Regions from separate parts of the Vogesella lacus genome, predicted to be linked through region 2. Evidence: riboswitches for the same ligand, from Rfam matches in the RefSeq annotation. Region 2 holds a riboswitch; the other holds the start of a gene.
What was found. Region 2 has a riboswitch for cobalamin ahead of ACZ9W6_RS03925 (TonB-dependent receptor domain-containing protein). Riboswitches for the same ligand answer to the same signal wherever they lie in the genome.

Region 1 (7,224 bases), on a different contig from region 2:
CATCAGTCGCAGCACGCTGTATCGCAAGCTAGGCCGCAGCGGCTGATTACCAGCCCTGCTGTTTTGCCAAGGCGGCCTTGCTGTCGCTGGCCCAACGCGATTGCTGGGCGATATGTGCCTTCACCTCGGCCTGCTGCAGGGCCTGCTCGTAGCTTTGGCCTTTGCTCATCGGAAAGTAGCGGAAGTGTGAATAGCGCACATAATCACCTTCACGGCTTTCCATGAACGCAGACCACACTCCCAGATATTCGGCACCATTGCGGCTGTCTTTCTCGATGGCGGCAGAAACCTTCACACAGCTCTGGCGCTCAGGCTTGATAAGATCACGCTGGCTTTTCACTGCTTTGTACGAGGTATCAGCGATATCACCCTCGCGACAAAAAGCATCAAGCTCGCTCAACCAATAGCTAAGAGCATCACGGGACAACGCGACCTGTACAATGATTTCACTGTCACCCTTGCTGTCCCGCAAATGCAGCTGGCCACCGGCAGTATTGCCGGAATGTTCCCGGGTTTCATCGTTATGAATATCACCCTTGAAGGTCTTGGTTTCGTAAATCAGCCATTGCCCTTCAGGCAGCGCCAATGCTTTCTTGCCCAGCTTGATGCTGTCCAGCGCCATCCCGCGCGAGAAGTATTGCTCAAACTTTTCCATCCGTTTCTGGTTGCTGTCCAGCCAGCCAAACTGCAAGGATTCGGTCGGTAAGGACTCGGCAAAGGCCGGCATGGCCAATGTCAGGAGGACAGCGGATTTGAGCAGCATTGCGCGCATGATTCGGCACCAGAAAAATAAAGCGCGAATTATAAAAGCCATAAGTCATAAATTGCACATCAATTTCAGGATATTCGTCTAACGCCTCACTACATAAAGCAAGCAGCGCTGCTGTGCAGTCTGCAACAGTACAAAACAATTTCCTGGCCTGCTGACAGAATGCTGTCAGCAGGGGGCGCGCACACTGCGGTCAGGCAAACCCGCCGACCTCATCAGGAGCCGCAGCATGACCCCCTTCGTTCACTGGTTTGAAATCCCAGCCACCGACTTCGACCGCGCCGTGCGTTTTTACCAGACGGTGTTTCATGTGGAACTGAAAGTCGAAGACTTCATGGACGACCGCATCGCGGTGTTCTGCCTCGGTGACGAGCACCCCGGCTGCATCATGCAAAGCAACCGCCTGCAGCCTGCGGCCAACGGCAGTCGCCTTTATCTGGATGGCGGCCCCGATATGGACGCGCTGCTGGCGCGCATCGAGCCCGCCGGTGGCCAGATCGTGCTGCCACGCATGAGCCTGCCCGATGGCAATGGCGATATCGCGCTGTTTGGCGATAGCGAAGGCAATGTCATCGGCCTGCATGTGCAGCCATGAGCCAGCGCTTCTGGATAGGCGTAGCCAGCCGCGATCACGTTGGCCGCGGCGTGGCCGGCGGCTTTGCCCAGCTCTGTCACGGCAAGGGGGCGCCGCTGGCGCGCATGCGCCGTGGCGACGGGCTGATCTACTACTCGCCGCTCGAGGTTTTCGGCGGCAAGGAGCTGTGTCAGGCCTTTACCGCCATCGGCCTCGTCAGCGATGAGGCGGTGTATCAGGTCGAGATGGCTGACAACTTCCGCCCGTGGCGGCGCGATATCGCCTTTGTGGCGGCCACGCCCGCGCTGATCCGGCCGCTCGTGCCCGGGCTGACTTTCATCCGCGATCCGCAACACTGGGGCTATGCCTTCCGCTTTGGTCATTTGCAGATCAGTGCGCATGACTTTGTCTTGATTGCCACCGCGATGGGCGCGACACTGGCGGATCTGTCCGTGTCTGGAGACGACCATGCCTTTCCCTGAAATCGAGAAACAAGCCATGCTGCAACTCAAAGGGGTGGGCCCGACGGTGATCCGCCGGCTGGAGGAGGCCGGCTACCAGACGCTGGCCGAGTTGGCCGCAGAAGAAGCGATTGCGCTATGCCGGCGCATCGGCCAGATGCTGCATTCCAGCTGCTGGGGCAACAGCCCGCAGGCACACGCCAGCCTCTCGGCCATCATCGCGCTGGCGCAGCAGCAAACCGCTGGCGAGGCTGGCGGCCAACGTGTCCGGCAATTGCTGGACGACTGGCAACAACAGCAGCCCGAGCAGGCTGCCATCGTGCTGGCCTTGCGCCGGCAAATCCTCGCGCTGGATCCGGCCATCAGCGAGGAGGTCAAATACGGCGGCATCCTGTTTGCCTGCGGCCAGGCTTTCTGTGGCCTGTTTGTCTACCGCCAGCATGTGACGCTGGAATTCAGCGCCGGCGCGCAACTGGCCGATGTGCACGGCCTGCTGCAAGGCAAGGGCAAAGGGCGGCGACATCTGAAGTTTGTCAGCGTCGCCGATATCGACCGCCTGCCCTGCGCCGACTATCTGCAACAGGCGCTGACGCTGGCGCGGCCGGCATCCTGATATGCGCCGCGCCGACCGTCTGCTGCAGATCCTGCTGCTGTTGCGTGGCCGCCGTCGCACCACGGCGCAGCAGCTCGCGCAGTGGCTGGAGGTGTCAGTACGCACCGTGTATCGCGATATGGCCGATCTGCAGGCCAGCGGTGCGCCGGTAAATGGCGAGGCCGGTGAAGGCTATTGGCTGGAGGCCGGCTTTACCCCGCCACCCCTGAGTTTTTCTGCTGGCGAGCTGGCCGCGCTCGAGGCCGCAGGCCGCTTGCTGGCCGGCTGGGCCGATAGCGAGCTGGCCGGCGATGCCGCCAGTGCGCTGGCCAAGATTCATGCCGTGCTGGGCAGCGCCGGGCTGGCACCGGTGCCCTTGTATGCCCCGAGCGGCCAGCATTATCCGCGCGAAAAACTGGCGCCACTACGCGCCGCCATCGGCGCACGCCAGTGCGTGGACATCGACTATCTGGACCAGCACGGCCAGCCCAGCCAGCGCACGCTCGCGCCGCTGGGCCTGTTTTTCTGGGGCGACCGCTGGACGCTGGCCGCCTGGTGTCTGCTGCGCGGCGATTACCGCCACTTCCGCATCGACCGCATCACCAGCCTGCAAGACAACGATAGCGCCTGGCCGGCCGGCATCTCGCTGGATGCCTTTTTGCAAAACGCCGATACCCCGGCCGCCGCGCGAGCCGCACTGCAACAACAGGATCAGCAGGCCTGGCATCAGCCGCCGGACTGAGTCAGCCGTTTCAGGCCTGACGGCTGCCCGGAATCAGCTTGCCGAAACGCGCCATGAACTGGCTGGCGCGGCCTTCGGTGTGGATCTCGCGTGCCTTGCCGGTAAATACCGGATGCGAGGCGGCCGAGGTATCCAGATACATCACCGGATAGGTTTCGCCGTCATGCCATTGCAGGGTGTCGCGGGTCGGCGCGCACGAGCGGATCAACCAGCCTTCCTTGGCACCGGTGTCGTAGAACAGCACGGTGCGGTAGTTTTGCGGATGCAGGTTTTTCTGCATGATGGGCTCCTGGATTTATGTAATAAAGTAACAATGTTATTTGATAACAGTTCTCATTTCAATAGCAAAATCCCGACAGCAGTACGTGTGGTGATTATCGATATCGCCACAGTGCAACCATGACAAACCGCGGCCAACACGCTACCATCCGCGCCGCGTTGGTGCTCGCGGCCCGTTCGATGGCTGCAGTTAAACGGGAAACGGCAAGGTTGGCCGCAAGGTCAGCCCCAAGCCGTGCTGCCCCCGCAACGGTACATGGCCGGCTGCCCTGCAGCCCGATCCCTCATCCCAGCCACTGGCTGCGCGCCGCAAGCGCCACCGGGAAGGCGACGGAGCGTGCGCCATAGCCCGGATACCGGCCAGCGAAGTGGCCGGATCACGTCCGGCCTTAGGCCCGGTTGCCGTCGGGGAGGACGGCCAGTGGCAACCCCTGTCCGGTAATACCCATGACTTTCGCAAGCCTGCGCCTTGTTGCGCCCGTGGCTGGCTGCCTGCTGGCCGCCGCCCTCATTCCTGCCACCGCTTTTGCCCACGGCAATCACACCCACGGCCACGGCACCGCCCGCGCCGAACTGGCCGGCCAGACGCTGACTGTCCAGCTGGAGATTCCGCTGGAAAGCTTTCTCGGCTACGACTACCCGCCCAAGGGCGATGCCCAGCAAAAACTGTGGCAAGACTTTGTCGCGCAGATGGCCACCCCTGGCGACTTGCTGACGCCGGCGGCCGAAGCCGGTTGCGTGCTGAACCAGCACGAGATCACCCCCGACATCGTCAAGCCGGCCGCTGGCCGTGACATCGACAATCTCCGCGTCAAACTGGTTTACCAGTGCAAGGAGGCCGCCGCGCTGAAATCGCTGGCGGTGCCGGCCTTCGCGCGCTACCCCGGCCTCAAGCAGCTGCGCCTGCAGTGGAGCGCCGGCAGCACCCGCAAGACGGTGACCATCCGTCCGCGTTTCCCTGCTGTCACGCTGTAAGGAGTCACCATGCTGGAAGCCAATCTGCTGCAGCTGATGCAATGGCTGCTGCTGCCGGTGCTCGCCTTGCTGCTGGCCACCCTGTTGTACGCGCTGTGGATGAGCGGCGTGGTCGTGATGGAAGGCTGGCAGCGCCGGCGCGGCATCAGCCTGCTGCCGCAGGCGGCCAACCTTGCCATCGACGAAGTCGAGCTGGCGATTCTGGCCCGCCTCGAGCCTCTGCGTCTCTTGGCGCGCGTCACGCCTATGCTGGGCCTGATCGCCACCATGATTCCGCTGGGGCCGGCGCTGCAGTCGGTATCCGGCGGTGAAGGCCATGCCGCGCTGGCGGTGTTCAGCAATGCCTTTGCCGGCGTGGTGCTGGCGCTGGCCACCGCCTCGCTGGGCCTGGTGCTGTACTCGGTGCGCCGTCGCTGGCTCTTGGCCGAGCTGGTGGCCATCCGCCGCCGTCAGGAGGCCGCATGAGCCGCCCCGAGCTGAACATCCTCGCCGAGGAAGACGATGATCCGATGCTGTCGGCCATCAATCTGGTCGATGTGTTTCTGGTGCTGATCGTTGCCCTCTTGGCGGCCGTCAGCTTCAATCAGCAGCACAGCAATCAGCCCGGCAAGGTCGAGCTGACCATCGAACAGGACGGCCAGAAAATCCGTTATCAGGGCAGCGGCAGCCTGCAGCAGGGCGACGGCGTGCGCGCCGGGGTCGCCTACCGCCTGGCGGACGGCAGCATCATCTATGTGCCGGAAGACGGGGCCGCCAAGTGAGACTGCAAGCATTTTGCACCGGCCTCGCGCTCTGCCTCTTGCTGGCCGGGCAACAGGCGCTGGCGCAGCGCCTGTTATGGCTGACGGTGGACATCACCCCGGCCGCGCGCACCGCGCTGGTCGAAAACGAAGCGCGCACCCAGGGCTGGCAGTTTGCCAGCCTCGATCATCCGCTCGCGGCCAACCCTGTACGGCTGGAGGGCGAACGCGCCGCGCTGGCCAAGGCGCTGGCCAAGGCCGATCTGGTGTGGCTGGATGTGCCGCACGAGTCGGTGTTGCAGCGTCTGCAGCAATCCTTCGGCAGCCAGCTGCAGGCCAGTGGCAAGCCGCTGGTGTGGATCGCGCCGGACGCCAGGGTTGGCCGCAAGGCCGGCGAGCAGCAAGCCGCCTGGCTGGCGGCCGGCGGTGCGGCCAACACCCGCCATGCCCTCGCCTACGCCAAACGCTGGCTGGCAGCCGGCCAGCCGGACAGCTTCGCCGCCAGCGAGCCACCGCCACAGCCCCTGCCACGGCAGGCGCTGTATCACCCCGACGCACCGGCGCTGTTTGCCGACAGCCGCCAGCTGGAAACGTGGCGGCAAAGCCAGACCGCGCTGCGCGGCCAAGCAGCGGTGGCAGTGCTCGTGCATCGCCACCATTTTGTTAACGGCGAAACCGCCTGGCTGGATGACTGGCTGCGCCGCTTCCGCCAGCAAGGGCTGTTTGCCTATGCCGTCTTCGGCCAGCAACTGGACGCCAAGGGGCTGGAAAGCCTGCTGGGCCAGGGCGAGCAGGCGCATCCGCGCGTGCTGGTGCTGCATCAGCTGGTGACACAGGCCGCCGCCCTGCAGCCCTTGTTCTTGCGCTGGGGCGTGCCGGTGCTGGCCACCCAGCCCTATCGCCACGGCGATGCCGCCAGCTGGCAGGCCGATGGCAACGGCCTCAAGCTGTCGGATACGCCGTTTTATCTGGTGCAGCCCGAGGCCGCCGGTGCCATCGACCCGATGCTGGTCACCGCCTTGCAGGAGGGCGGCCGCAAGACCGAGCTGATCGCCCGTCAGGCCGATGCCGTTGCCGCCAAGGCCAAGCGGCTGATCCAGCTGGCTGATCTGCCACGCGCACAACGCCAGCTGGTGGCCATGGTTTACAACTACCCGCCGGGCGGCAATCACTTTGGCGCGTCCTTCCTCAACGTGCCGCGCAGCCTCGAAACCGTCAGCCAGGGCCTTGCGGCCAACGGTTACCGCGTGACGCCGCTGGCCGAGCAAGGCTGGATAGACAGCCTCAAGCCGCTATTGGCCGCCTATTACGAGGGCAGCGATCTGCTCGGCCTGCTGCGCAATAATCAGGCCGCCGCCCTGCCCGTGCGCCAGTACCGCCAGTGGTGGCAAAACCTGCCATCCGCCCAGCGCGAACGCATCAAAAGCCGCTGGGGCGAGCCGGAATCCAGCCGCTATGTGGTGAGCTGGCAGGGCGAGCCGGTATTCGTGATTCCGCGCCTGCAACGCGGCCAACTGTCGGTCTTGCCGCAGCCGCCGCGCGAGGAAACCCTGCATCGCGGCAGCAATCCCTTCATGCACCGCAGCCGCCAGCCGCTGTCGCACCACTATCTGGCGGTGTATCTGTGGGCGCAGCAGGCGCAGGCGCTGATCCACTTCGGCACCCACGGCACGCAGGAATGGGCCAACGGCAAATCGCGCGCGCTGGATGTGCTGGATGACGCGCTGCTGCCGCTGGGTGATGTACCGGTGATTTACCCCTACATTGTGGATAACCTCGGCGAGGCACTGACCGCCAAACGTCGTGGCCGTGCGCTGATGCTCAGCCACCGCACGCCGGTATTCGCCACCACCGGCCTGTCGCCGGGCATGCACGAGCTGCACGAGCTGATGCACGAGTACGCGATTGCCGACAACGGCCCGACCAAGCAGCAGGCGGCCGAACGCGTGGTCGGCCTGATCGTGTCCGAACGCCTGCATCACGACCTCAAGTGGACCGAAGAACAGGTGCGCGCACGGCTGGACGACTTCCTTGAGGCGCTGCACCCGTGGCTGGACCAGCTCGCCCACAGCAGCCAGCCGCAAGGCCTTGC
Region 2 (7,224 bases):
GAACATGATTTGTCCAAGCCTAGCCCGCGATGCCGTTAACGTCAGTTAGCGATTGTCAATAAATGTGGCTGGCAGCTGACCGCGCGAGCACATGCCAATGAATATCAATAAATAATCATTAACAAAGAGAAGCAACTGTATTCCATACGGGTGCTATAGTTTCAGAGACACAAATGTGTCATGCAGAGCAAACCAAAACCCCGAACAAGAAAGTGAGCCCTACCATGAAAAAAGTCATCCTGAGCGTTTTCCTCGCCGCCATTGCTGCCAGCGCTGTTGCGGCTACTGTCCCGGCCGAGAAAAAAGTGCCACCGCATCTGCAGTGCACACCACACGAGGTGATAGAAAACGGTTGCACCAACTAAGCTGTCGCTTGTCAGCTGCTAAAGCGATGCAGACCGGACTCGGTCAGCAGATAGTCGAGGCGGATGTCCCAGGCCTCTCTGGGGACTTCTGCCACTCGCTGGCAATCGAAAGCAACGCCGACCAGTAATGGTCGGCGCCATTTTTTGTACAGTCGTACATAGTCGAGTGTGGTGTCGTAAAAACCACCGCCCTGCCCCAGACGATAGCCATCAGCATCCACCCCCAGCAAGGGCACCAGCAGCACATCAAGCTGACGTGCCTGCCAATGGCTGCCGGCAAATTCGGGAATGCGATAACGATTCAGATACCAGCTGCCCTGTGCCGACAAGATCGAAAACAGCATCTTGCGGCCACGCTGCGGCAAGACCGGCAGCGCAATCCGGCAGCGGTGCGACAAGGCCCGCTCGATCAGCGGCAAGACATCCAGCTCGGAACCGGTGGCAATGTAGGCGCCGATACGCCGTCCGGGGCGCAGCAATACCCGCGCATGGCGGCTGACGGCGCGTTCGGCTCGCCGGCGCTCGGCAAGGCTCAGGGATTTGCGTGCATGACGAATCTGCCGCCGCAGGGCGGACTTGGCATCAACGGTAGCTGGCATCGGAGAGAGGGGGAACCCCCGCCGGCGTCGCTCTGGCCGAATTCGCTTGTACCCTGTTTCCAGGGAGGGTCACCTTGCTGCCATTTCGGGCGCGTCCGGCAAAGGGACGCGGCACACCTACGACTGCGCTGGCAACCTGAAGCGAACGCATTGGTACAAAGGAATTATGGGCCGTCGCGAACACCGCAGGGGAAGAACGGTTATTCTGACTGAAGCGGGCTGTTTGGCTGACGGGCTAGTGCCGAGTCAATCGCCTCGCTCATGTCGCTTATTTTACGACGGATTGTCGCCATCTCCAAGCCATCATCACCGACTTTTACTTTCAGCAGGTCGTGGGCAATGTTCAGCGCAGCCATGATGGCGATCTTGTCGGCATCGACAATGCGGCCACCGGACTGAATCGCCTGGATTTTTTCGCCCAGCAGACGGATGGCCTGCTGCAGGGTATCGCGCTCTTCGATCGGCGTACCGATGGTGAACTGGCGACCCAGCAAGGTTACGTCCAGTTGTACGATCTCACTCATGCTGTTCTTCCTGTGGCAGGCGGTTCATCAGGGCAGCCACCCGGTGACGGGTTTCTTCCAGCGCATAACGCATCTCGGCGTTTTCCTTCATGGTATGCGCGAGCACTTCGCCCAGACGGTCGTTCTGGGTTTCCAGTTCGTGCAGGCGGGCAATCAGGGCCACCACGCGATGTTCCAGATGTTCGAGTTCTTGTTCCATGTCGGCTTCGTGAAGAAATAAAGTCAGTCGGCTGGCGGCATCAGGCCGTCACAGCCGCCGATTCTACGTTGCTTTGCCCCGCCATGTCAGCCGTCATAAACTGCCGACCGGCACAGCACGGCTTTAACCCTTGAGTGCCAGCGGCAATCCGCAAGCCACCAGGCTGACCTTTTCGCAGGCTTCTGCCACCGACTGGTTCAGCCGGCCAAGCTCGTCGACAAAGTCACGCGTCTCCTGCCCCAGCGGCACCACACCCCAGCCCACTTCGTTGCTGACCAGGATCACCTCGCCACGGCAAGCGGCCAGCGCGGCCAACAGCGCCTCGCGCTGCTGCAGCCAGCGGGCCATGTCAAAACGGCCATCGCCATCGAAAAAGCGCATCAGCCACATGCCCAGACAGTCGATCAGCAGCAGGCCATCGGGCTGGTCGTGGCTGGCGATCAGCGCCGGCAACTCTTGCCCGGCCTCGACAAGCCCCCAGCTGGCCGGACGGCGCTGGCTGTGGTGGGCGATGCGTGCCAGAAAAGCGGCATCCGTGCGCCGCTCGGCTGTCGCGATATACGTCACCGGGCCGGCATGCGCGAGCGCCAGATTTTCAGCGTGGCGGCTCTTGCCGCTACGCGCACCACCACTGATCAGATGTCGCATGGCTGACTCCTGTAAAAAAGCCTCCCCCGACACGGGGAAGGCCTGTTGCCGCTTGCGGCCAACCTTGGGTAAGGGTTGGCCGCAACGTCCGGCTTATTGCGCGTAACGCACACCGACAAACCAGCCGCGACGTGGCTGGCTGTAGTCTTTGGTGGTTTCATAACGCTTGTCGGTGACATTGCTGAGCTTGCCCTGCAGCGTCCAGTTGCGCGCCAGTTCGTGCTCAACCGCCAGATTCAGCACGCCATAGCCACCCAGGAAGTCGGTATTGGCATTGCTGGTCGGACGTTGGCCGCTGGCCACCAGTTGCGCGGTGTAACGGGTACGGTCCTGCTGCAGGGTGGCATTGATGCCGCCGTGCAGTTTGGCACGATACACCAGCAGCTTACCGCTGTTTTCGTCACGCGCGCGCTGGTTGGTGAGGTTGGCGCTCAGACCGAAGTTACCCCACTGCTGGCCGGCTTCGATGGTCTGGCCGATGATGCGTGCCTTTTCCAGATTATCCACGGTAGACCAGTCGGCAGTGCCGGCGATCAGGTTGCGGATATGGTTGTCAAAAGCGGTCACGCGCAGATGGCTACCGCCCTGACGCCAGTGCACGGCCAGTTCGCGGTTGCTGGCTTCTTCCGGCTTCAGGTTCGGGTTGCCCTGATAGCCGAAGGCCAGTGGCCAGTACAGATCATTAAAGGTCGGCGCCTTGAAAGCCGTGCCGTAGGCCGCACGCAGCAACAGCGACGGCGTCAGCTGGTAGCCGTAGCCGATCTGGCCGGTGGTCTTGCCGCCAAACTGCGAGTTGTCGTCATGACGCAGGCTACCCTGCAGACGATGGGCACCGAATTCGCCCTGATAGCCGGCGTACACCGCATCCACGGTGCGACGGTTCTGGCTGTAGGCCGTCGTGCTGTACACGCGCTGCAGCAGGTGGTTGGCACCCAGCGTCAGCTGGCCGGCGGAGGCCAGATCCAGCTGGTTGTTCCACTGCCATTCTTGCTGGCGAGTCTCGAACTGGCTGCTGGCCACGGCAAAGTTGCCATTGGTGAAATTGCGCGATTTGTCGCTGCTGTTGATATAGCGCAGCGAGCTGGTCCAGCGCTCGGAAACGCGGTTTTTCAGCTCGACAGACTGGCCAGCCAAGCGAGAACGCGACTCGTCGGCCGCCTTGGCAGACTGGTCGTACTCGTTGCGGGCTTCGGACTGGTACAGATTGAAGCCCAGGCTGTGACCGGCGGCCAGCTGATGCTCGGCACTGACGGTATAGGTGGTGTTTTCAAAACCGTCGCGGTCGGCGTTGTACTTCGGATTGTCGGCATTACGCGCCGAGATACCGTCGGTCTTGTTGTGGTCTACACCCAGATTGAAGCGGGTCTGACCCACTTCACCGGCAAAGCCCAGACCAAACACGCGCTTGCCTTCGGCACCCACGCCTGCATTGAAGCGCAGCGCTGGCGCGCCCTTGCCGCGCTTGGTGAAGATCTGCACCACGCCACCGATGGCATCGGCACCGTACAGGCTGGAGGCCGGGCCGCGCAGGATTTCCACGCGCTCGATGCTGTCCAGCGAGATGTTTTCCAGCGAAGTGGTACCGGCCGTCGCCGACAGCACGCGCATGCCGTCAATCAGCACCAGCGTCTGCTTGGCGGTGGCGCCACGCAGCATCAGGCTGGAGGACTTGCCTTCGCCGCCATTGCTGTAAAACTCGACACCCGCCTGCTCGGCCAGGAGTTGCGCCACGGTCAGGCTGCCGCTCTGGCTGATTTCTTCCTGGCCCAGTACGGTCACATCGGACAGCACCTTGCTGACCGGGGTCGCGGTACGGGTGGCAGTAACGACAACTGCGTCGAGCTGGGTCGGGGTCTGGGCCAGGGCGGCCGGGGCACATGCCAGCGCTACCAGCGCGGCCAGGGGTTTGTTCTTGAACATGTTCACACTCCGGATTTATGGAAACGGGAGTGCGGAGAAATACAGGACTGCAGGATGATGGGTCGCGGCTGCGGCCAACGTGCTGTCTGATCGCCTCCCCGCGATACTCCAGGCGGGCGCATTCCACAGCACCCGATGCAGGCCGGTCTCCGGGCTGGGTCTTGCGGTGGCACACCTTCCCGTCTGGCGACAGTGGTTTTCGTGCGACCTGGGCCTTGCGGCCAGACCTTACCGTTGCGGGGGCAGCGCCGGATTTACACCGGCTTCCCAGTTTCACCCGGCCTATGATGGAACATCAGCCGGGCACCTGCAGGGCGACGATTATACCTGCAGCACGACTTGCGCGCTGCACAATGCGCAAGCCTGCCGGTTTGCACTGGCTGCCAAGCTGGCGTAAGGTCTGGCCATCGTGCCTCCCGCCAGGCCAACCGCATTCAAGGAATCAGCACCATGTCGCGCATCCCCGCTCCCGATCTTTCCGCCGGCCGCGCCGCCGAGGCCCGCCAGTCGCAACTGACCAAGCCGGCAGGCAGCCTCGGCAAGCTCGAGCAGCTGGCCTGCCAGCTGGCCGCACTGCAAGGCCGTGACATTCCGCGGCCGCTGTCGCCGGCCATCTGTGTGTTTGCTGCCGATCACGGCGTCTGTGCCGAAGGCGTGTCGGCCTTTCCGTCCTCGGTGACGGCGGCGATGGTCGCCAACTTCGTCAATGGCGGCGCCGCCATCAGTGTGCTGGCACGGCAGAATCAGGCGCGGCTCGAGGTGGTGGATGTCGGCGTCGTGGGCGACTTGTCGGCGCTGGAAGACGTGGTACAGGCCAAGATCGCCGAAGGCAGCGGCAATATCCGCCGACAAGCCGCGATGACGACCGCCCAGTGCGAGGCCGCGCTTGAGGTTGGCCGCAACGCCGCGCGCCGCGCGATTGCCGACGGGGCCAATCTGCTGATTGCCGGCGATATGGGCATCGGCAATACCACGCCGTCTGCCGCGTTGATCTGCCGCCTTGGCGGCCATGCGCCCGACCAGATCGTGGGCCGCGGCACCGGTATCGATGATGCCCACCTCGCCATCAAACGTCAGGTGGTCAGCGATGCGCTGGCCCGGGTGAAGAATCAATCACTGGATGGTGCCGAGCTGCTGGCCGAGCTGGGCGGCCTCGAAATCGCCGCCATGGCCGGCTTTTACCTCGAAGGTGCCGAACAGGGCGTGCCGCTGCTGCTGGATGGTTTCATCAGCACCGCTGCCGCACTGGCCGCCTGCCATATCGACCCGGCGCTCAAGCCCTGGCTGCTGGCCAGCCATTGCTCGCAGGAAACCGGCCACGCCCAGGCGCTGGCTGACCTGCAACTAACGGCGCTGATCGACCTCGGCCTGCGTCTGGGCGAAGGCTCGGGCGCGGCGATTGCCCTGCCGCTGTTGCAGCAGGCGATTGCGCTGCATGCCGGCATGGCCACCTTTGCCGAGGCCGGTGTCGCCGGCAAGAGCGCATGAATCCTTACACCCTGACCCTGCTGCGCCACGGCCAGATCGACCATCAAGGCCGGCTGGTTGGCCGCAGCGATCTGCCGCTGACCGCCCAAGGCCTCATCGACATGCAGCAAAGCTGGCAAAAGCTGACGGCGCTGGCACCGGTAACCAGCATGGCCAGCTCGCCGCTGCTGCGTTGCCGCGAGTTCGCGGTCAAGCAGGCGCTGCAATGCCGGGTGCCGCTGCATGTGTCGCCGGCGCTGGCCGAATGTGATTTCGGCAGCTGGGAAGGGCGGGCACTGGCCGAGATCAATGCCGAAACACCAGACTGGTCGCTGCTGATGATGCGCGGCCTACTGACGCCCGAGGGCGGCGAATCGTTCGAGTTGTTCCGCACCCGCGTGCTGGCCGGCTTTGCCGACTGGCTGCGCGAGGCACGCGGCAGCCATCGTGTGCTGGTCAGCCACGGCGGCGTGATCAGTGTGCTGCTGGCCGAGCTGCTGGGCATCGAATTCAGTGCGGCACGGCTGATGGCAGTGCAGCGCGGCGGCTTTGCCCAGCTGTCGATACTCGATGGCCACCCGGCCTATCTGACGCGGCTGGAATCACCGGGCCACTAGCCCGCTACCCACATTCTGCCCACGGCTTTCTCTCACCCTATCCACAGACTTATCCACAGCATGCGCGCGCTGATTCTTGCCATCCAGTTCCTCACCCGTTTACCCACCCCGCAGCTGGCCAGCTTTGATCCGGCCTGGCTGGCCGATGCCGCCCGCTGGTTTGCGCCGGTCGGCGTGCTGGTCGGGGCGATAGTCTGGCTTGCGGTGGCGGCCGGCAGTCTCGTCGACCCATGGTTGGCCGCATTGGCCGGCCTGCTGGCCTGGCTGTGGGTAACCGGCGGCCTGCATATTGATGGTCTGGCGGATCTGGCCGATGCGCAGGGTGCCGCGCATCGCTCGCGCGAACGGTTTCTGGAAGTACTGAAAGACCCGCATCTGGGCAGTTTCGGTGTGCTGGCACTGGCCAGCCAGCTGCTGGTGAAGCTGGTACTGCTGATGCTGCTGGCCAAGACGACAGCCAACGCCGGTAAAGATATCCACAGCCTGCTGCCGCTCCTATTGATTCCGGCCTGGGCGAGGCTGTTTACCGTTGCGTGGTCTGCCACCCTGCCCAGCCTGGCGGCCGGCAGCGGCGAGCGTTTTGCCTGGCGCAGCCACTGGCCGAGCTTCTGGCTGGCAGCCGGCTTGCTGGCCATTGCCAGCTATCTGCTGGCACCGGTTCTGCTGCTGGCCCCGCTGAGCGGGCTGTTGTGGTGGGCGTATCTGAAACGGAAACTCGGCGGCATGACCGGCGATTGTCTGGGTGCCGGCATCGAGGTATGCGAAAGCCTGATGCTGCTGTTGTGGCTATTGGCGCTGCAATAAGCGCGGATCAGTCCTCGCGTGGTGCGCGCAACACCTCGACCGACACCACGCGGTACAAGGTCTCGTCAGCCTCGTAGAAGC

Region 1: linked by a shared signal. The riboswitch ahead of ACZ9W6_RS15975 (ZrgA family zinc uptake protein) and the one ahead of ACZ9W6_RS03925 (TonB-dependent receptor domain-containing protein) in region 2 are both predicted to bind cobalamin.

What each region holds. Positions count from the first base shown of each region.
Region 1 is NZ_CEETQT010000013.1:54,971-62,194, reverse strand. It holds gene ACZ9W6_RS16010 (sigma-54-dependent Fis family transcriptional regulator) at 1-46, shown strand, start outside; gene ACZ9W6_RS16005 (hypothetical protein) at 47-772, opposite strand; gene ACZ9W6_RS16000 (VOC family protein) at 999-1,364, shown strand; gene ACZ9W6_RS15995 (EVE domain-containing protein) at 1,361-1,825, shown strand; gene ACZ9W6_RS15990 (DUF1801 domain-containing protein) at 1,812-2,417, shown strand; gene ACZ9W6_RS15985 (helix-turn-helix transcriptional regulator) at 2,419-3,138, shown strand; gene ACZ9W6_RS15980 (type B 50S ribosomal protein L31) at 3,149-3,418, opposite strand; cobalamin riboswitch at 3,561-3,796, shown strand; gene ACZ9W6_RS15975 (ZrgA family zinc uptake protein) at 3,865-4,392, shown strand; gene ACZ9W6_RS15970 (hypothetical protein) at 4,402-4,857, shown strand; gene ACZ9W6_RS15965 (DUF2149 domain-containing protein) at 4,854-5,153, shown strand; gene cobN (cobaltochelatase subunit CobN) at 5,150-7,224, shown strand, end outside.
Region 2 is NZ_CEETQT010000002.1:339,320-346,543, forward strand. It holds gene ACZ9W6_RS03900 (hypothetical protein) at 225-365, shown strand; gene ACZ9W6_RS03905 (5-formyltetrahydrofolate cyclo-ligase) at 377-964, opposite strand; gene ACZ9W6_RS03910 (cell division protein ZapA) at 1,165-1,488, opposite strand; gene ACZ9W6_RS03915 (hypothetical protein) at 1,481-1,687, opposite strand; gene cobU (bifunctional adenosylcobinamide kinase/adenosylcobinamide-phosphate guanylyltransferase) at 1,811-2,335, opposite strand; gene ACZ9W6_RS03925 (TonB-dependent receptor domain-containing protein) at 2,429-4,255, opposite strand; cobalamin riboswitch at 4,379-4,581, opposite strand; gene cobT (nicotinate-nucleotide--dimethylbenzimidazole phosphoribosyltransferase) at 4,706-5,743, shown strand; gene ACZ9W6_RS03935 (histidine phosphatase family protein) at 5,740-6,339, shown strand; gene ACZ9W6_RS03940 (adenosylcobinamide-GDP ribazoletransferase) at 6,400-7,143, shown strand; gene ACZ9W6_RS03945 (diguanylate cyclase domain-containing protein) at 7,151-7,224, opposite strand, start outside.